Regions from separate parts of the Lonsdalea quercina genome, predicted to be linked through region 1. Evidence: predicted binding sites of a transcription regulator. Region 1 holds the regulator's gene; each other region holds the start of a gene.
What was found. The regulator Fur, encoded in region 1, represses iron uptake genes when iron is present. The targets are predictions, from matches to a motif close to ATAATAATGAGAACNACTATCAA.
Positions count from the first base shown of each region.

Region 2: the regulator Fur is predicted to act here: its motif matches at 1,682-1,704, upstream of BLU64_RS07695 (siderophore-interacting protein).
Region 3: the regulator Fur is predicted to act here: its motif matches at 3,178-3,200, upstream of BLU64_RS10990 (Nramp family divalent metal transporter).
Region 4: the regulator Fur is predicted to act here: its motif matches at 1,189-1,211, upstream of exbB (tol-pal system-associated acyl-CoA thioesterase).

Region 1 is NZ_FNQS01000001.1:280,789-285,121, forward strand. It holds gene BLU64_RS01255 (methyl-accepting chemotaxis protein) at 1-4, opposite strand, end outside; gene fldA (flavodoxin FldA) at 393-905, shown strand; gene fur (ferric iron uptake transcriptional regulator) at 1,250-1,696, shown strand; gene glnS (glutamine--tRNA ligase) at 1,783-3,441, opposite strand; gene nagE (N-acetylglucosamine-specific PTS transporter subunit IIBC) at 3,649-4,333, opposite strand, start outside.
Region 2 is NZ_FNQS01000004.1:181,111-185,443, forward strand. It holds gene leuC (3-isopropylmalate dehydratase large subunit) at 1-61, shown strand, start outside; gene leuD (3-isopropylmalate dehydratase small subunit) at 74-676, shown strand; gene BLU64_RS07695 (siderophore-interacting protein) at 724-1,629, opposite strand; gene BLU64_RS07700 (ribonuclease G) at 1,850-2,191, opposite strand; gene proP (glycine betaine/L-proline transporter ProP) at 2,466-3,971, opposite strand; gene sgrT (glucose uptake inhibitor SgrT) at 4,265-4,333, opposite strand, start outside.
Region 3 is NZ_FNQS01000007.1:70,175-74,507, reverse strand. It holds gene recN (DNA repair protein RecN) at 1-1,237, opposite strand, end outside; gene nadK (NAD(+) kinase) at 1,323-2,201, opposite strand; gene grpE (nucleotide exchange factor GrpE) at 2,338-2,910, shown strand; gene BLU64_RS10990 (Nramp family divalent metal transporter) at 3,239-4,333, shown strand, end outside.
Region 4 is NZ_FNQS01000008.1:115,128-119,460, forward strand. It holds gene metC (cystathionine beta-lyase) at 1-959, opposite strand, end outside; gene exbB (tol-pal system-associated acyl-CoA thioesterase) at 1,289-2,245, shown strand; gene exbD (TonB system transport protein ExbD) at 2,249-2,668, shown strand; gene BLU64_RS12280 (LacI family DNA-binding transcriptional regulator) at 2,904-3,923, opposite strand; gene BLU64_RS12285 (glycoside hydrolase family 32 protein) at 3,955-4,333, opposite strand, start outside.

The sequences.
Region 1 (4,333 bases):
GCATATCTAAACTCCCCGTTGAAGCAAAAATTAAGTGTGGTGTAGCTAGAATTGTGATGAAGCGTCTTCGTTAAGGCAAAGCACGGTCTTGAATGGGCGTTACTGACAAAGCGCTCTGTGTTCACCATCGTCAATATCGGGCAAAAATTTAGAGGGCAGACCTCGCAAAAGTGAGAAAAAAACCTGAAATAATATTTAGTTAACTGCTTTCAATAAGATAGTGAGTTAAAAAAGTTATAAAAATATTTAAGATATGAGAAATCAACGCAAAGGCGGAGAGACCCTAAGCATCGGCAGATACAAGTTTCTCCCTCAGAAAGGGTCTGCTATCATTACCCGATCTGTGGTAGCTCTGGCGCCATTTCATTAGGAATCAAGAGGTTATATTATCCATGGCACTTATAGGTATTTTCTTCGGCAGCGATACTGGCAATACCGAAAACATTGCCAAGGCGATCCAACAGCAGCTGGGCACCGATGTCGCAGAAGTCCATGACATCGCCAAAAGCAGCAAAGAAGATCTTGAGCGTTTCGACATTCTGTTGCTGGGCATTCCAACCTGGTACTACGGGGAAGCACAGTGTGACTGGGACGACTTCTTCCCGACGCTGGAAGACATCGATTTCACCGGCAAGCGCGTAGCGCTCTTTGGCTGCGGCGATCAGGAAGATTATGCCGAGTATTTCTGTGATGCTATGGGCACCTTACGCGACATTATCGAACCGCGCGGCGCGGCCATCGTCGGTAACTGGTCAACCGAAGGCTACTACTTCGAAGCCTCCAAAGGTCTGGCGGATGACTCTCACTTCATTGGCCTGGCAATTGATGAAGATCGTCAGCCGGAGCTGACGGAGGAGCGCGTGAGCGCATGGGTGAAACAAATCAGCGCTGAGCTGAATTTGTAAGCTTTTTGGAACCGTAATCCCCGTTGCGGCCCGGCGCAAATTTGTGTCGGAGCCGTATCAATAGGTAAAATCTGTCGTAAAGATAGATACATTTTTTTAACTTTTCCGCGTTGCGCGGTACAATAACCCCTTCGGTTAGCTGGTTTCTCACCATTTTTCGCTTTTAAAACGGCGTTGCGCCGTCCCCTTTACCGATGGGTAAGCCTGATATGGTTACGGTTCTGCGGTTTTCATTTCGCCTATGCAGTTCTATAATTGAGACGAATAAACATGTTTGAGCCGACCGATAATATTAGGCTAGTTAGCCTCCCTTGATGAAAGTAGAGTAACAGGACTAAATCCGCATGACTGACAACAACACCGCATTAAAGAAGGCCGGCCTGAAAGTAACCCTTCCTCGTCTCAAAATCTTGGAAGTACTGCAGGATCCAACTTGCCATCACGTCAGTGCGGAAGATTTGTATAAGAAGCTGATTGATATGGGAGAAGAAATTGGTCTGGCCACCGTTTATCGCGTACTGAACCAGTTTGATGACGCCGGTATCGTTACCCGCCACAATTTCGAAGGCGGAAAATCAGTTTTTGAACTGACTCAGCAACAGCATCATGATCACCTGATTTGTCTGGACTGCGGGCGCGTCATTGAATTCAGCGATGAATCTATTGAAACTCGCCAGCGTGAGATTTCAGAGCGCCACGGGATCAAACTGACCAACCACAGCCTGTACCTTTACGGCCACTGCAGCTCCGGCAACTGCCGTGAAGACGAAAAACTGCACGAAGGGAATTAATCCCTGTTCTGATTAAAAAAACGGATTTGCAAAAAAAAAGAAAACCGTCGCGGCGGTTTTCTTTTTTTTATTCAGGCCTAGTGGAATTAACCGACCCAAGTGTCTCGCAAACCCGTCGTTCGGTTGAAGACCAGATGATCAGCGCTGGAGTACACGCGGTCCGCGCAGAAGTACCCTTCACGTTCGAATTGGTACGCCTTCTCCGCCACCGCATCCGCCATGCTGGCTTCAACATAACCGTGCGCAATCTTCAGCGACTCTGGGTTGAGGGTCGACAGGAAATCTTCCGCAGCGCCTGGGTTCGCCACGCTGAATAGGCGGTCATACAGACGGAATTCGGCCGGAATGCCGTGAGCCACGGAAACCCAATGGATGACACCTTTCACCTTGCGCCCATCGGCGGGATCTTTGCTTAGCGTATCCGGATCATAGCTGCAGTAAATTGTAGCGATCTCGCCCTGTTCATCTTTCTCAACGCGGTCGGCTTTAATCACGTAAGCGTTGCGGAGACGGACTTCTTTTCCCAGCACCAAACGCTTGTATTGCTTGTTGGCGGCTTCACGGAAGTCGGCGCGGTCGATGTACAGTTCACGGCTGAAACCTACCTGACGCGTTCCCATCTCCGGCTTGTTGGGATGGTTTGGCATCGTGACCCACTCTTCATGGCCTTCCGGCAGGTTTTCGATAATCACTTTCACCGGGTCCAGTACAGCCATGGCGCGCGGCGCATTTTCATTCAAATCATCGCGAATGCAAGATTCCAACGACGCCATTTCTACCGTGTTATCTTGCTTGGTCACGCCAATACGACGGCAAAATTCACGAATAGAAGCCGCAGTATAGCCACGACGACGCAGCCCGGAGATAGTCGGCATACGCGGATCGTCCCAGCCTTCCACGACGTTTTCCGTCACCAGCTGATTCAGCTTACGCTTGGACATCACGGTGTATTCCAGATTCAGACGAGAAAACTCGTACTGATGCGGATGCGCGGGGATAGAGATATTGTCCAGCACCCAGTCGTACAGGCGGCGGTTATCCTGGAACTCCAGCGTACACAAGGAGTGAGTCACCCCCTCCAGCGCATCGGAGATACAGTGGGTGAAGTCATACATCGGATAGATGCACCACTTGTTGCCAGTCTGGTGGTGGTCGGCGAATTTAATCCGATACAACACCGGATCGCGCATCACCATGAAAGGCGACGCCATATCGATTTTGGCACGCAGACACGCGGTGCCTTCGGCGAATCCGCCGCTGCGCATTTTTTCGAATAGCGCCAGGTTTTCCTGAACGTCGCGATCTCGGTAAGGGCTGTTCTTACCTGGGGAGGTCAACGTGCCGCGGTACTCGCGGATCTGCTCCGGCGTCAGTTCATCGACATACGCCAGTCCTTTATTGATCAATTCAATCGCATACTGATGCAGCTGATCAAAATAGTTGGACGAATAACGCACCTCGCCGCTCCAGGAGAAGCCCAGCCATTGAACGTCTTGTTTGATGGAGTCGACAAATTCAATGTCTTCTTTTACCGGGTTGGTATCGTCAAAGCGCAGATTGCACTGACCCTGATAATCTTCGGCAATACCGAAATTCAGGCAAATTGATTTTGCATGACCGATATGAAGATAGCCGTTAGGCTCCGGCGGGAAGCGCGTTTGAATATGATCATGCTTACCCGATGACAGATCTTCTTCGATGATCTGGCGAATAAAATTCGTTGGGCGGGCTTCTGCCTCACTCATGCTTGATTCCTTAAAAAACGAAAAACACCACATAACCGCTAATGATCCAACAAGCCACGCCGGGAAACAACCGTTTGTTTCACCTAAATTGCATGGAAGTGAACGGCATAAAAAACGGGGTGAAGTTTTATCTTCACCCCGTTACGAATCTTCCAATGACGGGATCAGCCCGGAGGGGTCACCCGTTTTGCACCAGACGAATAAAGTTTAGCCTGTTTTTTGCGAAGCCTGCCGCAAAGCGGACGCAATACTTTCAGCCTGCGTCCCCACCACAATCTGCACGCTTTGCGCGTTCAAACGAATGACGCCAGAAGCACCCAGCTGCTTGGCTAACGCTTCATCCACCCGCCCGGAGTCTTTCACATTTAAGCGCAGACGCGTGATGCAGGCGTCGATGCCAGTCAGGTTCTCTTTTCCCCCGACGGCGCGCAAATAACCCTCGGCCACCATTTCCAGCTTGTCTGGAGACGAAGCCGCCGTATATGGGGTTGCGGACGCTTCGCGTCCCGGCGTCAGGAGATTGAAACGCTGAATGGTAAAGCGGAACACAACGTAGTAGATGACGAAGAATGCCAGCCCCTGCGGGATCAACATATACCATTGCGTCGCCAGCGGGTTACGGGACGAGAGCACCATGTCCACCAGACCCGCGCTGAAACCGAAACCGGCAATCCAATGCATGCTGGCGGCGATGTAGACTGACAGCCCGGTCAGCAGCGCATGCAGAAAATACAGCACCGGCGCTACAAACATAAAGGAGAACTCCAGCGGCTCCGTGATCCCGGTAAAGAACGCGGCAAAAGCGCCGGCGATCATAATTCCGGCCACCCGACTGCGATTCTCAGGGCGGGCACAATGGTAAATCGCCAACGCCGCGCCCGGCACGCCAAAC
Region 2 (4,333 bases), on a different contig from region 1:
CGCAATGGCCGCCGCGGCCGCGGTGACCGGGCGTTTCGCCGACATTCGTGAACTGAACTGAGAGGGATAACCCATGACTAAATTTACTCAACATACTGGTCTGGTCGTCCCGCTGGACAACGCCAACGTCGATACCGATGCCATCATTCCCAAGCAGTTTCTGCAGAAGGTGACCCGTACCGGTTTCGGCCAGCACCTGTTCAACGACTGGCGTTTTCTGGATGATGCGGGCCAGCAGCCTAATCCCGAATTCGTGCTGAACCAGCCTCGTTACAAAGGCGCCAGCATCCTGCTGACCCGTGAAAACTTCGGCTGCGGTTCATCCCGCGAACATGCGCCGTGGGCGCTGACCGACTACGGGTTTAGCGTGGTGATTGCGCCGAGCTTCGCTGATATTTTCTACGGTAACGCCTTGAACAACCAGCTGCTGCCGGTTCGACTGAGCGACGCCGACGTCGACGAGCTGTTCACCCTGGTAGAAAACCACGAAGGCATTACCTTCACCGTCGACCTGGAAGCTCAGATCGTGAAGGCGGGCGACAAGAGTTATCCGTTTGAAATCGATAGCTTCCGTCGCCACTGCATGATCAATGGTCTGGATAACATCGGCCTGACGCTGCAACACGAAGCGGCAATTGCCCGCTATGAGGAAACGCAGCCGACGTTCCTACGTTAAGGCTTATCCGCTCATCCTGTCCCAGGCCCGCTTAAGCGGGCCTGTTCTTATCCCTCCCGGCGCGGCCCCTGACACCAATACGCCATAAACGCCATCGACTCTCGCGCTATACCCCGCTCGCCCACCAGATATCGTCGCAAGGCTTTAACCACCGATGATTCGGCAGCTACCCAGCCGAAAAACTGCCCGTGCTGACTCTCCGCCCTTTCCCACAACAGTTCGTCGTCCGGGACTTCCGTTAACGACACGACGGAAGGCATGATTGGGACCTGCGGCAAGATAAGCGCATCGCGTACCGCATCCAACAGCCGCACTCCGTGTTTTGCCCCGCATTCCTCCCGCGGCAACCAATGAATATCAGCGAAGGAGAAATGGCTGAGATCCTGACAGTCGGCACGAAGCGGCAATTCGATAAAAGCCTGAACCTGAGGCGGCGACGCCTGACCGGCCAGTTGTTCCAGAATCCCCTTCACGGCGGGAAACGCGGTTTCGTCAGCGATTAGCAACGCCCGGCGGGTCTGTTCGGTGGGCAGCCACTCATAGCCGCCTTGGTGGCTCTGCGAGGCGGCGCAGGGCGCCACCATTTGAAGGCGATCGCCCGGTTCAGCGCGCATCGCCCACGATGACGCAGGACCTTCCGTGCCGTGAATGACGAACTCCACCTCCACTTCCCCCGCAGCCGCATTCAGGCGGCGAAGGGTATAGGTCCGCGCAATCGGACGTTGGCGTTTCGGCAACGCCAGCAGCTCGGCATACCAATTCGCGACGTCCGGCAGTTGAGACGGCGTGCCATCGATCGCCGGAAACAGGAGTTTGATGCGCTGATCGGGCGCGCCGGTCGTCATCTGGCTCACCGACTCGCCGCTAAAAACACAGCGCATCATGGACGGACTCAGTCGCTGCTTACGCGCCAGCGCAACCTCGAAAATCTTGTACTCTTTCGCTCCCGCCATACTCATTCCCTTGGGTTTCCACCGTATATGAGCCAGGAATGTTAGCATTCAAGTGATAATGAGAACAATTATTGATACTGGCATTTACAGAGAGTGGAAGCAGCCTCGCAAAGTGAGATGAAGAATGAACATGCAGGCTATTGAGGCGGTTCAGAAGGGGGAGAAATAACCGAAAAATGGCATTCGTTATCCAGCAACAAATGCCATTGTTTTGATGGGATTAACGCACCAGCGCCCCTGCGAGTGACGCCATCATGGTGGACAGAACAAAAATGGATAAGAACACCGAGACCAGCGCCAGAACGAAGGCGAACAGACCGGCCCTATTCCAGCTATTCTGTACGCGTTTGAACGTTTCCACATCATCATAGTCGGCGTTCTGCCACGCCCATTCGTTGCCTTTGAAGCCGCACACAAACATCCAGACAATGTTCAATACAGGAATAAAGCACAATAGCGGCAGATAGGTTTTGTTGCCGATACCCCAGACGATGTTGAACATAAATGCGCCCCAGTTCCATCCCTTTACTTCTCTTGGTACTGCTTTTCCATATTCGGCCATGTGCGAGTTTTCCTTTCAAAATAGAACAAAAATAAAACGCTGCGGACAATACAACGGGTTACATTCGAGCTTCAACTATTTTGTATCGACACTATGATCAGCCAATCATTTAATTTAATTGATCTTTCGCATGGTGGGCGCGTCGGTGAATATTATCCCGGTGCGACAGCAAATTCATGGGAAGCGGCGCAAAAAAAATCAGGCAGAGGCCCAATGGACTTCTGCCTGATTTGGCGTCAGGAAAGCAGAATGCTTTCCTGACAGCAGCTAACGATTATTCGTTGATGCGAGGATGCTGGTCGATCAGCATCTGGCGTTTCTTCTCCAGCTCGGTGATTTGCACGTTAATGTCTTCGATTTTATGCTCGATATTATCGTGATGCTCACGCAGCAGCTCTTTGGCCTCACTCAGGTCAGAAGCCGCAGGCGTGGCGCCTTTCAGCGGCTTGTTGGCCGTTTCCTTCATGAAGATCCCTGTAATCAGTCCAACAACGGCGATAACCATCAGGTAATAGGCTGGCATAAACAGGTTATTGCTGGCTTCGACCAACCAGGCTACTGCTGCTGGCGTCAGACCGGCAATCAGAATAGCAATGTTGAACGCGCTGGCCAGCGCACTGTAGCGAATGTGCGTCGGGAACATAGCGGGAAGGGAAGAAGCCATGACCCCGGTAAAGGCGTTCAAAATCACCGCCAAGATCAGCAGTCCCAGGAAAATCAGGCCAATCACGCCGCTGTTGATCATCATGAAGCACGGGATTGCCAGCAGGAACATCGCTATGCTGCCGATCACTACGAATGGTTTACGTCCGAAGCGATCGCTCAGCAGCCCCATCACCGGCTGAACAAACAGCATCCCAATCATGATGGCGATGATGATCAGCACGCCGTGGTTCTCGGAGTAGTGCAGGTTATGCGACAGATAGCTCGGCATGTAAGTCAGCAGCATGTAGTAGGTGACATTGGTGGCAATCACCAACCCCGTACAGGCCAGCAGACCTTTCCAGTGTTTTGTTGCGATCTCTTTAAACGAGACTCTGGGACCGCTGCTCAAACCGTCGCGATCGTCTTTTTCCATTTTATCAACGTGTTGCTGAAACGCAGGTGTTTCTTCCAGCGCATGACGCAGATAAAGGCCGATGATCCCTAACGGCAGCGCCAGGAAGAACGGGATACGCCAGCCCCATTCCAGAAACGCGGCTTCGCCGACGATGGCGGAGATCAGCACCACGACGCCCGCGCCCAGCACAAACCCGGCGATGGAACCGAAGTCCAGCCAGCTCCCCATGAATCCGCGCTTCCGGTCCGGGGAGTATTCAGCGACGAAGATCGACGCGCCGGTATATTCGCCGCCCACGGAGAAGCCCTGGGCCATTTTGGCCAGCAGCAGCAGTATCGGCGCCCAGATCCCAATGGAGTTATAGGACGGTATCAAGCCGATACAGAATGTACTGACCGACATGATGATAATGGTGATGGCCAATATTTTCTGACGGCCGTATTTGTCGCCCAAGGAGCCGAAGAACAGCCCGCCCAACGGACGAATCAGGAAAGGAACAGAGAATGTCGCCAATGCGGCGATCATCTGGACGCTGGGGTTAGCGCCGGGGAAGAAGACCTGGCCCAATGCATAAGCCACAAAGCCATACACACCAAAATCGAACCATTCCATGGCATTGCCGAGCGCAGCTGCGGTAATGGCTTTACGTAAACGAGTGTCGTCAATAATGGTGACATCGCCCAGAACGATGGGTTGTGCCTTTTTTCTACGTAACTTCATAGTGAATTATTTTACCTGTTTTAATGTAATAGACTGAATTGAAACGTCTCACTGAAGGATGGTCACATCAAGATAGTTTTTTATTTCGCTATAACCGATTAACCCAGTTTCATTTACTAGCATGTTACCATAGGTTGAATGTTTATATCGACTTTGACGTTCCTTTACACACTTCTATAGCCCATATTAGCATAAGATACGGTTACTTATTTCAGCCCAAAAAAAAGCCGACGGAATAACCGTCGGCAGGTGAAATTTTCACCATCACTCAGAAAATAGAAACTGCTTCGCCCTCAAATCCAGTGGCGGTATTCCTCATCAGACAGAGTCTCCGTCTGCCATTGCGTCACCTGCATCAGCAG
Region 3 (4,333 bases), on a different contig from region 1:
CGATTTGGTCGGCCCCCGTCATGCTGAGATGCTCGGTCGCGAAGGTGACGTGAATGGAGAATTGGCCGTGTGGCATTGCCAGTTCGCGCATGTTCTCTGTAATCAACAGGGAGAGCGCCTCAGCATGCTGGCAGCGACGAGTATGCAGTTGTTCAGCGGCATGCAGCGCCTGTTGGTGATATTCGTGTACAGCCTGACTCAAGGCCTCGTGATCGCTTTCCTGCTGATCCAACAACTGCTGCTCGTTCAGCAGTTGCTGATAAAACGTAGGTAGCTCTTCCGGCGTGACATGGTGTTTACGAGACAACGACAGCTGGCGGGAAAGCCGCTGCTCCAGTTCATACAGGCGGACAGGATCAAGCTCCATGCGGTCGCTGTAGTGACGCAACTCGTCGCTGGCTTCGCTGATCTGAATATGGGCTTCGTCGAGTAAAGACAGAATGCCAGACAGTGATTCGTCCAGCCCAACCAGTTCGGTCAGCGTCTGACGAGCGCTGTGTAACATACCGAGCAGGTTTTGCTCTTCCCCTTCGCTGAGGATATGCAACGTCTGTTGGCTCAAAGACTGTAACTGCCCACTATTGGCCAGACGTTTGTACTCGGCGTCGATCTGTTCGTATTCGCCAGCTTGAGGCGTAAACTCGTTCAATTCTTTTAACTGGTACTGCAGCAGCTCGCGTCGGGCCTCTCGCTCAATCGCGGCCTGCTGGTGCTGAGCAAGCTCCCGGCAGCTATGGTGCCACTGACGGCAAGTTTCTCGCATCGCAGACAGTAGCTGCGGTTCGTCCGCATAAGCGTCCAGCAGATATCGCTGATGTTCGGGTTTCAGCAGCAGTTGATGGGCGTGCTGACCGTGCAGTTGAATTAAATGCTGACCCAATTCACGAAGTTGGGAAAGCGGCACGGCAGTCCCGTTGATGAACCCGCGGGATCGCCCATCAGCTCCGACTACCCGGCGGAGAAGACATTCGTTGCTGTCATCTAACTGGTTGTGCTCCAGCCACTCAAGTGCGGCTGGCGTATCTGCTAAAGAAAACCGCGCGCAGATGTCCGCGCGCGCCGCGCCGGGGCGAACCATGCTGGCATCGGCGCGATTCCCGAGGCAAAGGCCCAAGGCATCAATCGCGATGGATTTGCCCGCCCCGGTCTCTCCGGTAATGACGCTCATACCTGCCTGAAAATCAATCTCCAGTTCGCGCACGATAGCGAAGTTACTGATAGTGAGTTGAGCCAGCATGATGTTTTTCCTGTATGTAAAAACAAGTGTTAATGCATACAGTATAAACTGGTTTTTTATACAGTAAAGTAGTTAGGTTGACTTATTAAAATAATTTTTTCGACCAGCCTAATTTACTGCTTAATGTATTGAAGTAATTATAATTTTCTGGATGGATCAGATTGAGGTGGTGAGGACTGCGGCGAATCAACACCTCTTCGCCTTCCTGTATAGGTAGCGCGATTTGACTGTCGCAGCTTATCTCTAAGTCATTGGTAATTTGAGAAAACTTTAGTCTGATAGTGCTGTCGTTGCTGATGACGAGCGGCCGAGCGGACAGCGTATGAGGGAACATGGGCACCAGCGCGATGGCATCCAGTGATGGACTCAGGATTGGGCCGCCGCCGGAAAGGGAATAGGCGGTGGAGCCGGTGGGCGTTGAGATAATCAAGCCGTCTGAACGCTGTGAAAAGGCAAAACTGTCGTCTATGTAGACTTCAAACTCGATCATGTGGGCAACTTTGCCGGGATGAAGGACGACTTCGTTGATGGCGCTGCTACTGCTGTTCATATGGTTGGCCCGGCACACCTGAGCCTCCAGCATAAAGCGACTTTCGCGAATATAGCGTCCGGCGAGGACGTCGCTCAGCTGTTGCTGGGCGTGATCCGGGTCCAGGTCGGTTAAAAAGCCGAGATTTCCTCGGTTGACGCCGATGACGCTGATATCGTAGCGGGACAGCACCCGCGCGGCGCCGAGCATGTTGCCGTCCCCACCGACCACTACGGCGAGGTCGGCCTGTTGCCCGACTTCCGCCAGACTGCCGGTGAAGGCGTCAGTAAGGTTCAGTTCCTGGGCAATATGTTGCTCAAGAATAACGGAATATCCTTGACCAGTTAGCCACTTATAGAGCATTTCGTGTGTGGCCAGGGCGGAAGGATGCCGCGGATGACCGACGATACCGATGCAGTTAAATGTTGTATTCATTGGGCGGTTAATCCTTACGGGAAGAGGCGTTCCGTGTTTTCAGCCGAGCAATATGTCAGGGTTCCCTTGAAACCCCCGTTATGATCCCCATAATAAGCGAACAAGCGAGATGAATGCCAAAACCGCGGAGTATTTCATGAGTAGTAAAGAACAGAAGTCGCCGGACGAACAGGTCCAGGATCAAAAGAAAGCAGCAGACGCCTCTGTTGAGACGCCAGAAGCAGCTGATCCCCGAGATGAACGTATTGCCGAACTGGAAGCGCAACTGAGCGAGTTACAGCAACGTGAGCGTGAAAGCGTGCTGCGTTCTCGCGCCGAGAGCGAGAATATTCGCCGCCGTGCGGAGCTGGACGTTGAAAAAGCGCATAAGTTTGCGCTGGAAAAATTTGCCGGTGAGATGTTGCCAGTGATCGATAATCTGGAGCGTGCGCTGGAAACGGCAGACAAGTCCAACGATGCGCTGACAGCCATGATCGAAGGGGTCGAACTGACGTTGAAATCCCTGCTGTCTGTCGTGCGCAAGTTCGGCATTGAGGTGGTGGCGGATGTGAATGTCCCGTTCAACCCGGAAATTCATCAGGCTATGACAATGATGGAATCTGCCGATCACGAGCCTAATCAGGTGATGCTGGTCATGCAGAAAGGCTACACTCTGAACGGTCGTCTGCTACGTCCGGCGATGGTTGCGGTATCAAAAGCGAAAGAGTAATACTTTTGGCTTTGCTTCGGAGCAGTGGGATGTCTACCTGCTCCGAAGAGAACCTGCTTTTTCTCTTCCCCTTTATCTCCCCTCCAAAGTATCGACTCGATAACAATTCTCGTCTGATTCATGCCGATCCGATTTTTTTTCAGGCTGGAAGCATCACATTGTTTATATTTTGTTAATATTAGTTTTCTGAAACGCATAGGGTTTTGTGTCGACATACATCATTATTTCTGCCTATCAGAATAATCATTTCTACCGATCTAAATGCACTTGATAATCATTCTCATATTTGTGAGAGTATAATTTCAGTATGTTTAGAAGGGTCAATTTTATGCAGGAGAGTCGCGTTATCACATCTGTCAGCCGTACATCTAGGAAGATCAAACTTTCCCTGATGGGGCCTGCGTTTATCGCGGCGATCGGCTATATCGATCCTGGTAACTTCGCGACCAATATTCAGGCCGGGGCTTCATACGGCTATCAGCTATTGTGGGTGGTCGTATGGGCTAATCTCATGGCGATGCTGATTCAGCTGCTTTCCGCCAAGTTGGGGATCGCGACCGGTAAAAACCTTGCCGAGCATATTCGCGACCGCTTTCCGCGTCCTGCCGTTTGGGCCTATTGGGTACAGGCTGAAATTATCGCTATGGCGACCGACCTGGCTGAGTTCATTGGCGCCGCTATTGGCTTCAAACTGCTGCTGGGCGTCTCTTTGCTGGAAGGTGCGGTGCTGACTGGTATCGCTACATTCCTGATACTGATGCTGCAACAGCGCGGGCAAAAGCCGCTTGAGATGGTGATAGGCGGCCTGCTGCTGTTTGTCGCTGCGGCCTATATCGTCGAGCTGATGTTTTCTCGTCCTGAGCTGGCATCGATTGCGCGCGGCATGGCTATCCCGAGTCTGCCGACCTCCGACGCCGTGTTGCTGGCGGCAGGCGTACTGGGTGCGACTATTATGCCGCACGTCATTTATCTGCATTCGTCGCTGACGCAGCATGAGGAAGACAACACTCGAAGCGATCGCTATGCTTCGACGAAGTTTGATGTGGCCGTGGCTATGACCATCGCTGGATTCGTCAACCTCGCCATGATGGCGACAGCCGCAGCGGCGTTTCACTTTAGCGGCAACACCCACGTTGCGGATCTGGATCAGGCGTATTTAACGCTTAAACCCTTGTTGGGACAGGCAGCCGCGACGATATTCGGTCTCAGTCTGGTCATTGCGGGGTTGTCTTCGACGGTGGTGGGAACTCTGGCGGGGCAGGTCGTTATGCAGGGATTCGTCCGCTTTAGAATACCGCTGTGGCTGCGTAGAGCGGTGACCATGCTGCCATCGTTTATCGTCATCCTGTGCGGTATGGACCCTACGCGGGTGCTCGTCATGAGTCAGGTACTGCTGAGCTTCGGCATTGCGCTGGCGCTGGTT
Region 4 (4,333 bases), on a different contig from region 1:
GAGAGTTTTTGTTTCAACACAAACGAAAAAAGCCCGTTGCAGCCGCTGAAATCGCGCGCGAAGGTCGCGTGGCCTTTACATCCCGGCAAAGCGGGATGATTGACGACGTCGACTTCCGGACGTTCCGCCAGCCAGCGCGCGATGCGCAAACTGCTTTCCTGATGCTGCTTCAGGCGCACCCCCAGCGTACGCAGGCCGCGGCTCGCGATATAGGCGCTGTCGGCGTCCGCCATCTGACCCATCAGATAAGACTGCTCGCGCAGCCTGTCCCAGCAGCGCGCATTCGCGACCGCGGTGCCCAGCATGCTGTCGGAGTGCCCCACAATGTACTTGGTGCCTGACTGAACGGAGATATCCACGCCGGCATCCAGCGCCTTAAACAGAATGCCCGCCGCCCAGGTGTTGTCCATGATGATGACGATCTCTGGATTGATACGGCGGACGGCGGCGACAATGGCGGGGACATCCTGCACTTCCATCGTGATGGAGCCAGGCGATTCCAAAAAGACCACTTTGGTTTCCGGCTGGATTAACCCGGCGATATCGCTGCCGATCATGGGATCGAAATAGGTGGTGCTGACGTTCATTCTACCCAGCACTTTGTTACAAAAGTCCTGCGTCGGTTCATAGGCGGAGCCGGTAACCAGCAGATGATCGCCCGATGAAACGAATGACAGGATAGCGTTGGCGATGGCCGCTGCACCGCAAGGATATAACGCGCAGCCCGCGCCGTTTTCCAGCTCGGTCATGGCTTCCTGTAGAGAAAAGTGCGTCAGCGTCCCACGGCGGCCGTAGAACAGGGCGCCTTTGGCGCGATTTATCGTTGCCTGTTTCTTCTCTTGCACGCTGTCGAAGACGAGCGAGGAGGCTCGCTGAATCACGGGGTTAACCGAACCCTGGGTAAATTTCTTCTGTCTTCCCGCGGATACCAGTGCTGTGGCGGTTTTTTTGCTAGTCATGCTTCACCTGTTGCTCATCGGTCTTGATGGCTCCTGTCATTAAGGAGTGCGGCGGTTTTATCTCTTTAACACCTTTATCTTTACGTTATCATGGCTGACACCGAGTGTGTCGGGCGGAAGGCTAAAAAGCACACTCTTGCTGCCAGCGAGGGCAGTAAAAGGGGATTGTGCTGTAAGGAAAGGCGGGGTTTTGGCCAGAAGCGCCGACTGCCACGGAGATATATGCGCAATAATAATGAGAATAGCTATCAATTAATTTTGGCTTTGGTATCATTTTGACCAAAATGGTTGACTAATGAATAGCACTGAATGATTGGCGGAGGAACAGCGTGAATACGGCTGACATTAAAGGAAAGCAGCAGGTTTCATCAGCCTGGCGGACGATCGGGGGCGCCTTTGGCGCAGTGTACCGAAGCCTGCTGGCGTTATTGCTGGTGGCGGGCTTCAGCGGCTATGCGTTTGCCGCACCGTCATCTTTACCTCTCTCCACGAACGGTGGCGATGCGGCGACGACATCACCCCTCTCGTTGCCGCCCGGTTCCGAATCCACCGCGCCGGGCAATTTGATGCAGATGGATTTATCCGTGCTGGGGATGTACCAACATGCGGACATCGTGGTCAAGATCGTGATGATCGGCTTGATACTGGCATCGGTGGTGACCTGGGCCATCTTCTTTGGCAAAAGCGCCGAGTTAATCGGCGCCAAGCGCCGTCTGCGTCGCGAGCATGATGCCTTGAGCAACGTGCGCTCGCTGGACGAAGCGGCGGAAATGACGCGGCTTTGCAAGACGGGCAGCGTCGCGCAACAGTTCGTCGTTGATGCGCAGGACGAAATCTCACTGTCGGCCCGTTCCGACGACAATCAAGGTGTCAAAGAGCGCACCGCGTTCCGCTTTGAGCGCCGCGTCGCCGCTAACGGACGTCATATGTCGCGTGGGACCGGATACCTGGCGACCGTCGGTGCCATCGCGCCGTTTATCGGTTTGTTTGGCACGGTTTGGGGCATCATGAACAGCTTCATCGGCATCGCCCACACGCAGACCACGAATCTGGCTGTTGTCGCTCCGGGTATCGCCGAAGCGTTACTGGCGACGGCCATCGGTCTGATTGCGGCTATTCCGGCGGTGGTCATCTACAACGTGTTCGCCCGTTCCACAACCAGCTACAAAGCGCTAGTCGGCGATGTGGCGGCGCAGGTGCTGCTGCTTCAGAGCCGCGATTTGGATATCGCCGCCAGCGAAAACAGCGCGGCGTCTACTTCGACGCAGACACTGCGGGCGGGCTAAGGCATGGCGATGCATCTGAACGACGGACAGAACGAAAACGGCGAAATGCATGACATCAACGTTACGCCGTTTATTGATGTCATGCTGGTGCTGCTAATTATCTTTATGGTGGCGGCGCCGCTGGCGACGGTCGACGTTCGCGTCAATCTGCCTGCCTCTTCCGCCGCGCCTCAGCCGCGTGAAAAGCCGGTCTATCTGACGATAAAAGCCGATAAGCAGCTTTATTTGGGTGAAGATCCTGTCACGCAGGACACGCTGGCGCAGACGCTGAATGCGAAAACCAACGGCAATAAAGAGAACACCATCTACTTCCAGGCAGATAAAAGCGTCGACTACGAGACCATGATGCAGGTGATGGACGCGCTGCGTTCCGCCGGATATCTCAAAGTGGGGTTAATGGGGATGGAAAAAGTTTCTCGTTAAGGACTCATGAAACATGCTTCACGTTAAGCGCGGCTTTTGCCGCGCTTTTTTGTTTCTGCGGTTTGCTGAGCTGTCAGCGACGAAACAAAACGGGTGATATAGCGCGTTTAGGTCGTGCTAAATCCCGGTTCTATCGGTGATAGTGGATAGATAATCCTATCGAACCAAGCGTTTGCTGGCCTGGTTCGCGGTATTGCTGAAAGGTCTACTGCGGAAAACCCGTTGTGGGAAGCGTTTATCCGCGAGAGTCAGGATGCCGCCAATGGATGCGGCTGGGTACGTAAACGCGCTTTTCGGGGAGAGTGCGCCCGTCAATCAGCGCAGTGATCATATCGAAGCTCCTGCTGGCCAGCGTTTCGCAATCTTGCGCGACGGTGTCGATTCGTAGCGGCAGACAGTCGAACAGATAGTGATCGTCGAAGCTGCACAGTCGGATCTCGTTGTTCATCAGGTTGTGCTGGTTCAGGTAGCGCAGCACCCCTTCCAGCAGGCCGCAGGCGGCGACAAATAGCGTTTTGGGAGGTCGCCCCAGCCTTGCGCACAGCTCGGCGAACATTTCGTAGCCGGAGCTGGGGCGATAGTTGCCCTGCATGATCCAGTCGGGATGGCAACTGATTCCGGCACGTTCCAGCCCTAGTTGGAAACCGGCGAGACGGTCGCGGGTGGGCGAAATGCGGGACTGGCCGCCAATGAAATAGAACTCGCCCTGATGCTGACGTGCGACGGTTTCCACCAGTTTAGCTGTCGGCTCGATCGACTCGGTGATCACCAGCGGCAGATCGGAATCACCTATCATGCGGTCGAACTGTACGACAGGCAGTTGCTGGTTGATCTTCTGATATTCAGCGTCGTTAAGCATGCTGGAGGCGACAATCAGCCCGTCCACCTGACGCTGAATCAGGCTATTCACCGCCATGATTTCCTGGCTGGGATTCTCATCGGTACAGGCGATAAGCAGTTGCAGACCCGCCTCGCGGCACAGCATTTCCAGCTCGTGAGAAATTAACGCAAAGCCGTAGTTGGTCATTTCCGGCACGACCAGGCCGAGCGTGTTGCTGCGGGTAGAGCGAAGCGAGCGGGCGTGAATACTGGGAAGGTAACGATGCTGTTGAGCGAGAGCGAGAATGCGGTCGCGTGTGGCGTCCGAGACGCGAAACTCCTTACTACGCCCATTTAAGACCAAGCTAGCGGTGGATTTGGAAACCCCCGCCAGCTTGGCGATATCACTGATGGTTACGCGCTTAGTTTGTTTCACCACTCGTTCTTAATGGTAGAAAAAAGGGAAACTATTCTATCACGCATGGCGCTAACAGCCAGTGCTGCAGCGTTAACCTCCCTGAACCGCTGAAACTGACGGTGGCATCCCGCAGTGGGAAATAGCGGGCCGACATTACGGCAGCGCCGTGGTTGATGAAAATCTCCACGCTGGAGCGATCGCACAGGATATGTAGGCGGTGCAATTCGCCGCGCCAGTAACGATGTTCCGGTTCGCCCGTCCGCAGGTTATGACGACTCAACGTCAGCCGTTCGCCATCCCAGCATAAGACCATCAGATTGGCGAAGTTGATCTGGAACTCGCCCTGCGTATCCACCATCAGTTCGGCGCTGCTCGCAGGCAGGATTGGCGCGTAATCCGCTACGCCTTTCCAAACGTGTTTCTGCGTT